Regions from separate parts of the Devosia sp. LjRoot16 genome, predicted to be linked through region 1. Evidence: predicted binding sites of a transcription regulator. Region 1 holds the regulator's gene; each other region holds the start of a gene.

What was found. Region 1 encodes PhoB, which activates phosphate uptake and scavenging genes when phosphate is short. Its sites were predicted from a motif close to TGTCATNNANCTGTCAT; they were not measured.
Region 2: a site for PhoB is predicted at 1,605-1,621, ahead of ACSQ23_RS09670 (HAD-IIA family hydrolase). Genes of this name have one in related genera too.
Region 3: a site for PhoB is predicted at 1,074-1,090, ahead of ACSQ23_RS07660 (DUF2794 domain-containing protein). Genes of this name have one in related genera too.

The regions. Positions count from the first base shown of each region.
Region 1 covers NZ_CAXUPH020000001.1:129,867-133,136, forward strand. Annotated here, with positions in the region: gene ACSQ23_RS00630 (amidase) at 1-882, shown strand, start outside; gene phoB (phosphate regulon transcriptional regulator PhoB) at 930-1,631, opposite strand; gene phoU (phosphate signaling complex protein PhoU) at 1,731-2,426, opposite strand; gene pstB (phosphate ABC transporter ATP-binding protein PstB) at 2,445-3,254, opposite strand.
Region 2 covers NZ_CAXUPH020000001.1:2,030,168-2,033,437, forward strand. Annotated here, with positions in the region: gene ACSQ23_RS09665 (MurR/RpiR family transcriptional regulator) at 1-800, opposite strand, end outside; gene ACSQ23_RS09670 (HAD-IIA family hydrolase) at 797-1,528, opposite strand; gene ACSQ23_RS09675 (metallophosphoesterase family protein) at 1,664-2,533, shown strand; gene ACSQ23_RS09680 (ABC transporter permease) at 2,526-3,270, shown strand, end outside.
Region 3 covers NZ_CAXUPH020000001.1:1,620,694-1,623,963, reverse strand. Annotated here, with positions in the region: gene ACSQ23_RS07675 (DUF1223 domain-containing protein) at 1-374, shown strand, start outside; gene ACSQ23_RS07670 (hypothetical protein) at 375-521, opposite strand; gene ACSQ23_RS07665 (hypothetical protein) at 570-725, opposite strand; gene ACSQ23_RS07660 (DUF2794 domain-containing protein) at 1,112-1,510, shown strand; gene ACSQ23_RS07655 (GNAT family N-acetyltransferase) at 1,507-1,971, shown strand; gene ACSQ23_RS07650 (hypothetical protein) at 2,033-2,512, opposite strand; gene ACSQ23_RS07645 (GNAT family N-acetyltransferase) at 2,519-3,016, opposite strand; gene ACSQ23_RS07640 (Bax inhibitor-1/YccA family protein) at 3,160-3,270, opposite strand, start outside.

The DNA.
Region 1 (3,270 bases):
GGGCGCGTGCCGGTGGTGATGCGACCCAACGCCTTTGCCGGCGACCTGCCCTATGTGTTCGAGGGGCCGATCACCCGCACGGTGGAAGATGCGGCGCTGGCGATGAGTGTGCTCGGCGGGTACGATCCGCGCGACCCGCTGAGCCTTAGCGAGACGGTCGACTATCTCGGTGCGCTGAAGCAATCGATCAAGGGTTTCCGGATCGGCTACAGCCCCAACCTCGATGTGTTCCCGGTCGATCCGCGGGTGGCGGAAACGGTACAGCGGGCCGTCGCGGCGTTCAGCGAAGCCGGCGCGCACGTCGAAGAGATCAAGCTCGGCATCCGCTATTCGCAGCGCGAACTGAGCGAGCTCTGGCTGCGGCTGATGATGCCATTGAACATGGGGACACTGGAGGCGGTAAAGGCGGGCGGGCTCGACCTTCTGGCGGACCACCGCGGCGACTTCCCGCCGGAGTACCTGCACTGGATCGAAAGCTACGGGCAGACGATGACGGCAGCCGACCTCCGACGCGACCAGGCCATGCGGTCGGAGATTTACGACGCGTTCCAGGCCGCGTTCGCCACCTATGACCTGGTGATCACCCCGACGGTTGCCGCGCTGCCGGTGAAGAACGAGGTTGGTGGCAATACGCACGGGCCGCGCGAGGTGAACGGCGAGGCGGTCGACCAGGGGATCGGCTGGTGCCTCACCTACCCGCTCAACTTCACCGGGCATCCGGCTGCGTCGATCCCGGCCGGACTGGTGGATGGGCTGCCGGTCGGCATGCAGATCATCGGCCGGCGTTATGCCGATGCCGATGTGCTGGCGGCCAGCGCGACGTTCGAGCGGCTGCGGCCGTGGGCGGACAGTTATCGGATCTGCGCGGAGCGGGTGATTTAGGGGGCTCCACATCAGAGCGTGGGGCACCCCCACCCTTGATGTGGCGTTCAGCTGACCGCCGCAAACCGCTCGTCAAACGCATAGCCGGCGCCGCGGACGGTGCGGATCGGGTCGGCGTCGCGGTGGCGGTTGATCGCCTTGCGCAGGCGCCCGACATGCACGTCGACGGTGCGCTCGTCGACATAGACGTCGTTGCCCCATACGCCATCGAGCAGCTGCTCGCGGGAGTAGACGCGGCCGGGGTGGCGCATCAGGTATTCGAGCAGGCGGTATTCGGTGGGGCCGAGATGCACCTCGCGGCCGCCGCGCCGGACGCGGTGGCTGGTGCGATCGAGCTCGAGGTCGCCGGCCTTCAGCACCGCGGTGACGAGCTGCGGGCTCGAACGGCGGAGCAGCGCGTTGATGCGGGCCAGCAGCTCGGGGATCGAGAACGGCTTCACCACATAATCGTCGGCGCCGGTGGCAAGGCCGCGGACGCGTTCTTCTTCCTCGCCGCGGGCGGTGATCATGATGATCGGGGTGCGCGCGGTTTCCTCGCGTGAGCGCCAGCGGCGGCAGAGTTCGATGCCGGAAAGGCCCGGCAACATCCAGTCGAGCAGGATCAGATCCGGAACGCCGTCACGGATGCGCTCCACCGCCTCGTCGCCCGAGGCGGCAGTGGCGACCCGGAAGCCTTCGGCTTCGAGGTTGTAGCGCAGCAGGACGGCCAGATCGGCTTCGTCTTCGACGATCAGGATGGTGGCTGACATCGGATCACCCCTAGAGCGCTTTCAGGAAAGCTACGGACCTGAAAGCTCTGTAAATCAAAGGCTTAGACCTTCGCCGTCGCAATGAGACGGCGAAGGGACTTAGCGCGGCTGGCGCTGCTGTTCCTCGGCGCCGAGGTGGCGACCGGTTTCGAGGTAATAGGCAGCTTCGGCGATGTTGGTCGCATGGTCGCCGACGCGCTCGAGGCTCTTGGTGCAGAACAGCAGGTGCGTGCACTGCGTGATGTTGCGCGGATCTTCCATCATATAGGTGAGGAGTTCGCGGAACAGCGAGTTGTACATCGCGTCGACTTCGTCATCGCGGCTGCAGACCTCGACGGCCGCAGCAGAGTCGCGGTTGAGGTAGGCATCGATGGCACTCTTCAGCTGCCGCGCCACCAGTTCCTTCATGTGCTTGACGCCATTGTAGAATTTTGGCGCGAGACCGAGGGACTCGATCTGCATGGCGCGCTTGGCCAACTGCTTGGCCATATCACCGGTGCGCTCGAGGTCATTGGCGACCTGGATCGAGGTCACCACCATGCGCAGGTCCGCCGCCATCGGCTGGCGGCGCGCAATGATCGACACCGCCGCGTCATTGATGCGCTGCTGCATCTCGTCGATCTTCTTGTCGAACAGGCGCACGTCCTGGGCCTGCTTGTGATCGAGCTTGAGCAAGGCGACAGCCGACTCGGTGATGGCCTGTTCGACCATGCCACCCATCTCGGAAATTGCCTTGTTGAGGTTGGTGAGTTCGTCCTCGTAAGAGGAAACGATGTGCTCGTTGAGCGATGCCATTCTCGAGTTCCTCTCGGGTCAGCCGATACGGCCGGTAATGTAGTCCTGCGTCTGCTTGTTCTTGGGATTGGTGAAGATGTCCTCGGTCTTGCCTTCCTCGATGAGCTTACCGAGGTGGAAGAACGCGGTCTTCTGGCTGACGCGGGCGGCCTGCTGCATGGAGTGGGTGACGATGACGATGGTGAAGTTCTCACGCAGTTCGTCGATCAGTTCCTCGATGACGGCGGTGGCGATCGGATCGAGCGCCGAGCAGGGCTCGTCCATCAGCAGCACTTCGGGCTTGGTGGCGATGGCGCGAGCGATGCAGAGGCGCTGCTGCTGACCACCGGAAAGGCCGGTGCCCGGCTCCTGCAGGCGGTCCTTCACTTCGTTCCACAGGCCAGCGCGGCGCAGCGAGGAGTGCACGATCTCATCGAGGTCGGCCTTGTTGCGGGCAATGCCGTGGATCTTGGGGCCGTAGGCGACGTTCTCGTAGATCGACTTGGGGAACGGATTGGGCTTCTGGAACACCATGCCGACGCGGGCACGCAGTTCCACCACGTCGATCGACGGGTCGTAGATATCGTCCTCGTCGAGGTTGATCTTGCCGGTGACGCGGCAGCCGTCGATGGTGTCGTTCATGCGGTTGAGCGAACGGAGAAATGTCGACTTGCCGCAGCCCGAAGGGCCGATCAGCGAGGTGACGTTGAACTGTTCGATCTTCAGGTTGACGTCGAACAGCGCCTGTTTGGCTCCATAGAACACCCCGACATTCTCGCCGGTCATCTTCGGCAGGGCGTTAGGACGCGAGACGGGAGCGGCAAGGGTCGCAGCAGATTCGAGGGACATGTCGGTCATCCAGGTC
Region 2 (3,270 bases), 1.9 Mb from region 1:
GCCAGGGCGGCGATCAGGGCGTCGATGATGGCGAGCTGGGCGATGCGGCTGGTCATCGCTTCGGTGCGGAACTGGGTTTCGCGGGCCAGCGTGTTGAGCACTATATCGGCGTGGCTGAGGATCGGCGACTTGCCGAAATTGGTGACGGCGATGGTGGTGGCGCCGGCCTCCTTGGCGAGGCGGGTGGCGGTCAGCGTCTCGATGGTCGAGCCCGAATGCGAGATGGTGAGCACCGTGACATCAGGGGTGCAGAGCGCCGCGGTGATCGCCTGCACGTGGCTGTCGACGGTGGCGCGCGAGTTGATGCCGATGCGCAAGAGCCGGTAGTTGGCGTCCTCGGCGATGGTGGCGGCGCTGCCGATGCCGAACACTTCGACGCGGCTCGCCTTGCGGATGGCGGCGACGGCGCGGGCCAACTGACCGAGGTCGAGCGCCTTCTGGGTGTCGTGCAGCGCCTGGAGGTCGGAGCGGAAGATCTTTTCGACCACGGTGGCGAGATCGTCATCCGGCTCGAGATCCTCGTGGATGAACTGCACCGGCTGCACCAGATCGCGGGCGATGGCGATCTTGACCTGCTGGAAGCCACGGGCGCCGAGCTGCTGGCAGAGGCTGATGACGCTGCCTTCGCTGGAGCCGGAGCGCTCCGCCACCTCGGTCACCGACATGTGGACGACATCGGAGGCATTGGCGGTGATGAAATCGGCGATGCGACCGGCGGTGGGCGGCAGGTTCGGCCGCAGCGCCGCGATGCGGTCGAGGATGCCGGAGAGCTGGCCCGGCTCCGTGCGCTCGGTGCTCATGCGGGCATGAGCTCACGCAGGGCTTCGTTCAACCCACCCGGCACGGCCTGCCAGAACGTCATGCCCAGCGCCCGGGCGCCGGCGCCGTCGGTCAGGGGATTGTCGCCGATCATCACACCCTCTTCCGGCTCGATACCGAGCCGCTCGCAGCCGAGCCGGAACAGTGCCGGTTCGGGCTTGCCGATCACCGTATGCGGCACCGGCCCGGCGCAGGCAAGGACGGCCGCGGCGAGCGCGCCGGCCTCGGGCACCGGCTGGCCGCCGGGGCCGGGATGGGTGGTATCGGGGCAGGCGACGACCAGTTCGGCGCCGCGCGCCATCGCCTCGGCGGCGGCGGCGAGCTTGGCGTAGTTGAAGCGCCGGTCGCGCGCCACCAGCACGACGTCGGTTTCGGGCTGGTCGACGTCGAGGCCCAGCCGCCGCGCATAGGCGCGGAGCGGGGTCGAGCCGAGCACCATCACCCGGGCGCGCGGCTGGCGCCGGGCGATGGTTTCGAGGGCGCAGGTGCCGGCGAGGATGATCCGATCGGCCGGGATGGCGATGCCGAGGTCGGCGAAGCGGCTCATCAGCTGCAGCGGGGTGTGCTCGGAATCGTTGGAGACAATGGCGAAGCGGCCCTCGAGCCGGCTCAGCAGCTCGCGGGCTCCCGGCAACAGGTGCCGGCCGCTCATCAATGTGCCGTCGAGATCGATGAGGTAGCCGCGTGCGGAACGCACATTGGGCAGCAAGGCGAAACTCCGTGATTTACCAGACGAATCTGGACTGAGCTTGTCTCAGTGTCAAGCTCTTGAAACACTGAGGAAGTTTCATAAGACTGTCACACAGCGGCGCTATCGATTGGGCAGCAACGAGAGGGCCGAGCCATGAAGATCGCTGTTATTACCGACATCCATCACGGCCCGCAGTCGCACACCAAGGAGCCGGGCTGGGATGCATTGCAGGTGATGCGCGACTGCATCTGGCATGCCGGCGAGCAGGGCGCCGACCTGTTGCTCGACCTCGGCGACCGCATCTCCGACACCACCCGCGAGGGCGACCGGCAGGTCGCGTCGGAAGTCGCTGCCACCTTCGCGACCTTCAACGGGCCGCGCTATCACGTGCTCGGCAACCACGACGTCGCCAATATGAGCGTCGCGGACAACGAGGAGATCCTCGGCCAGTCGATGCAAAGCTCGGTGGTCGACCTAGGCGAAGCGCGGCTAATCCTCTGGCAGCCGGGCGTCAAGATCGAGTGGCCGACGGGGTTCCCGCACGCCGCGGCGAACCTCGACTGGCTGGTCGAGACGCTGAACGCGGACACGAAACCCGCGATCATTGCCACGCACGTGCCGCTCTCGGGCCACCTGCAGGTCGGCAACTACTATTTCGAGCGCAACCCGCAGTTCGCCACCTACCCGGACAACGTGGTGGTACGCGAGGCGGTGGAGGCCACCGGCAATGCGGCGCTCTGGCTCTCGGGCCATGTGCATTGGAACACCGTCACCACTATGCGTGGCCTGCCGCATATCACGGTGCAGTCGGTGAGCGAGCGCTTCACCACCTTCCCGCACGGCGCCGCTGCGTTCGCCATGCTCGAGATCGCCGACGGCAGGTTCTCGCTCGAGGTGCATGGCCGCGATCCGTTCGCCGTTTCGATGCCGTTCCGCCGCTCCGGCGAGCGGCCGTGGATGCCGGCGCTGGCGCCGTTCACGGCGCGCGACGTGCCGGCCGAGCGGGAGGCGGAACGTGCTTGATTTCCTCACCCGGCGCACGCTCGGCTCGCTGGCGACGCTGATCGTCGTGGTGGTGGCGGTGTTCTTTGCCACCCGCCTCTCCGGCAACGCCATGGATTACATGCTGCCGCCGGGGATCGACACCGAGACCAAGGCGGCGATGGTGAGGCATTTCGGCCTCGACCAGCCGCTGTGGCTGCAGTTCTGGCGCTATGTCACGGGGCTCTTCAGTGGCGATGTCGGGATCAGCCTGTTCGAGCGCCGCTCGGTGGTCGCGATCTATGCGGAGCGGCTGCCCAACACGGTGATGCTGTTCAGTTATGCGCTGGTGTTGTCGGTCGTCCTCGGCGTGCCGCTGGGGATCGCCGCGGCGCTCAATCGCCGCAATCCGCTGGGCTCGGCGATCATGGCGGTAGCGTTTGTCGGCTACGCGACGCCGAACTTCGTCCTCGCCATCGTGATGATCCTGATCTTCTCGTTCAACCTGCACTGGTTGCCGAGCTCGGGCGACGCGACGCCGCTGCATTTCCTGATGCCGTCGATCGTCCTCGCGGCGCCGATGCTGGCCGAGATCGTCCGCTTCACCCGTAACGCGCTGCTCGACGTGCTGAGCCAGGATTACCTCCGCACCGCCCGCGCCAAGGGGCTGCCGGAATGGCTGGTGATCGTCAAGCATGCGCTGCGCAATGCCGCGATCCCGGTGGTCACCATCATCGGGCTGCAGGTGGCCGGCATGGTGGCGCGCTGCGTGCTGGTCG
Region 3 (3,270 bases), 1.5 Mb from region 1:
CGGTCAACACCGCTCTCGGTGGCGCCAGCCTGCCGCTCGACGTCAAGCTCACCGAGGCGTCCGACGACATGCTGCAGGTGTCGGTGCCGCCAAAGGCCGGCGAGGCCGACGCGATGATCTGGCTCATCACCTTCCTCGATCGGGCCGATGTCACCATCGAGCGCGGCGAGAACGAGGGCAAACAGGTGGCCTACACGCAGATCGTCACCGGTCGCCAGGTGCTGGGGATGTGGAAAGCCGATGCCGGAGCCGAACTCACCCTGCCGCTCGCCGAAGTGCTGACCGGCCGCTCCAACGGCGCCGTCATCCTCATCCAGCAGGATCACGCCGGCCTGCCCGGCCCGATCGTCGGCGCCGCCAGCTTCACCCGCTGATCAGCCCTCGACCTCTTCGGGGTCGAGCAGCGGCGTGAACAGCGCCAGGTCTCTTTCTCGGCTGTCGTCAACCAGCGGACGGAAACGCTCGATGCGGTAGGGCACGACCATGCCGGTCATTCCGCCGGGCTCACGGTTGATTTCCATCAGGTGCACACCGAGGAAATCTCCCACCCATGGCAGGCCCGACACATGTCAGACGACTGACTCGATAGTGTAGATCTGCCCGGTAACGGGGAACGTGCCGCCGACCTCTATTGGCGGCTTGCCGGGAAACACCGACGCCATCGGTCGTGAACCGTCGACGCAGACACACTTCACCCCCGGCCGCGCCCAGACGCTGTCGATCACCAGAGCCTCCCTTGCTGTCCGGCAGCGTAGTTGGGGGGCTTTGCAGCTCCGTTTGCACAATCGATCAAATTGCTCGCCGCCATAACAAAACTCCCGCCAGCTTGCGCAGGCGGGAGGAGAATGACTGTGCATGTAAGAGGCGGCCGGCAAACGAGCATCGTGGTTTGGGGGCTCGGTCAGCCCGCTTGCCGGCCACTGGAGGCAATGGAGCTAAGGTGCCGGGTCAATCTGGCGTCAACTGGGAGGGATTGTGACCGAAATAGGGATTTTGCGTTAATCTCTGCGGCGGATGCCTGGGCCCCCGGTCCGTCGTTGCAATGTATCCGACTGGCTTGCCAAGCGTTGCGAATGACGCGATCATGACAACGAGGTGACGAGGCCGATCAATGGTGGATGAACCCGAGCAGTCTGGATCAGGGCTACTCATCGATTTCGCGGCAGCCGCGAGCCCTGGTCCCGCCGATCTTCAGCCGGCCAATCATAACCGCTTCGTGCCTGCGGTCACCTTCGACCGCAAGGAACTCCAGACCATCCTCAACCTCTATGGCCGCAAGGTCGTCGATGGTGAGTGGCGCGACTATGCGATCGACTTCCTGCGCGACCGCGCGCTGTTCTCGATCTACAAGCGCGCCTCCGAGCGCCCGCTCTACGTGGTCGAGAAGAACCCCAGGCTGCGCCTCAAGCAGGGCCAGTACATGGTATTGAGCCAGGATGGCCGCATCCTGAAGCGCGGCCACGACCTCACGACCGTACTCCGCGTCCTGGAGCTCGCGCTGGTCAAATGATCACCATCCGCCCGGCCGTGCCGGCGGACGCCGCGGCGATGAGCGCCGTGCTCACCGCCTCGATCCGCGACCTCTGCACTGCCGACCACCGCGACGATGCCGAAATCCTCGCCGGGTGGCTCCGCAACAAGACGCCCGAGATGGTGCTGAAAATGCTCGAACGCCCCGGCGCCCGGTTCCTTGTCGCAGAGCGCGATGGCGAGATCGCCGCGGTCGGCTGCTTAACCGGCCCTGATGAGATCGGCCTCAACTACGTCGCCCCGGCCCACCGCTTCCGCGGCGTCAGCAAGGCCCTGCTCGCCGCTCTCGAGGAGCACATCCGCCAATCCGGCGCCAACGTCGCGAGGCTCACCAGCACAGGCACCGCCCACCGCTTCTACCTCGCCAATGGCTGGCAGGATGCCGCCCCGGCGGAAGCCGACCGCGGCATGCTGTGCTACCCGATGGAGAAGCGGCTCTAACCCAGCCGTTATCCGACTAGCCCCGAGCTTCCCCCACCGTGGGTGGGCGGGTGTGGTGCCCTCAAAAAGACCCAGCGGCCCGCGCGGCTACGTCGTAAGAGGCGCTGCCGTAGCGCAAGACATGCAGGTAGCGGCTCAGGCTGCGCAGATGCCCCATCCAGTGGAAGGCGAGCAAATGCAAATGGTAGAGCGCGTCATCCGCCCCCAGCTCGTCGCGGATCCAAAGCAGGTCCTGCATCTGGCCGGCAATATCGACCAGATCGTCGATGCCATCGCCGACCAGTTCGGTGAAGTCGAAATCCATGGGATCTGCGTCGACGTACAGCCCAAGCGAAAATCTCGCAGCGATCGGTTCTCTCAGCTCTTGCGAGGGTCGTTCCGTAGCGTTGTCGGTGAACTCACCCGCCGGCGCGTCTGCGTATGCGACGGCCAGCCGATCCAGCACTTCGGCCAGGTCCTTGAGCGTCGGCGAGGGCTGCTCGAGGATCACCCACAGCACGTCGCGCGCACACTGGAAGATCCGTTCCTCGCCGGTCGTCACGAAGCCTCACAGCGCCTTCTGCAGGTGCACGATATCCAGCCAGCGGTCGAACTTGTAGCCCACCGCCTCGTAGCGCCCGACATGACGGAAGCCGGCTTTCTCGTGCAGGCGCACCGAATTGGCGCGCTCGGCGGTGATCACCGCGATCATCTGCTTGAACCCGGCGGCCCGGCTCTGCGCCATTAGCTCATCCAGCAGCCGCCCACCGATCCCCTGCCCGACCGCATCCTGCCGCAGGTAGATCGAATCCTCGCAGGTGAAGCGGTAAGCCGCCCGCGGCCGGTAGAACGAGGCATAGGCATAGCCCAGCACCTCGCCGGCCCGCTCGGCGACGATCAGCGGGTGACCCAGCGCCTTGAGCTTGCCGAAGCGCTCGGCCATATCGGTCTCTGAGGGCACCTCGGTCTCGAAGGTGATCACTGTCTCCTCGACATAGGGCCGGTAGATGGCGGTGATCTCAGGTACGTCGGACCACGCAAAGGGGCGGAAAACCACGTCGGACATCAGAAGCTCGCTACAAACGAAAGGGCCGCGATCTCTAGTAGATCGCGGCCCCTCAAACTTCCAATCAGACTTGCTGATTCCTTCTATCAGTCACGCTTTCGAACCAGAAAAGTCTCACAACTTTTCCCGAAAGCGCTCGGCGATTACTCCCGGTTACCGAACAGGCGCAGCAGCATCAGGAACAGGTTGATGAAGTCGAGGTAGAGGCTAAGCGCGCCCATCACCGCGGTCTTCTGCAGCACCTCGGCGCCCAT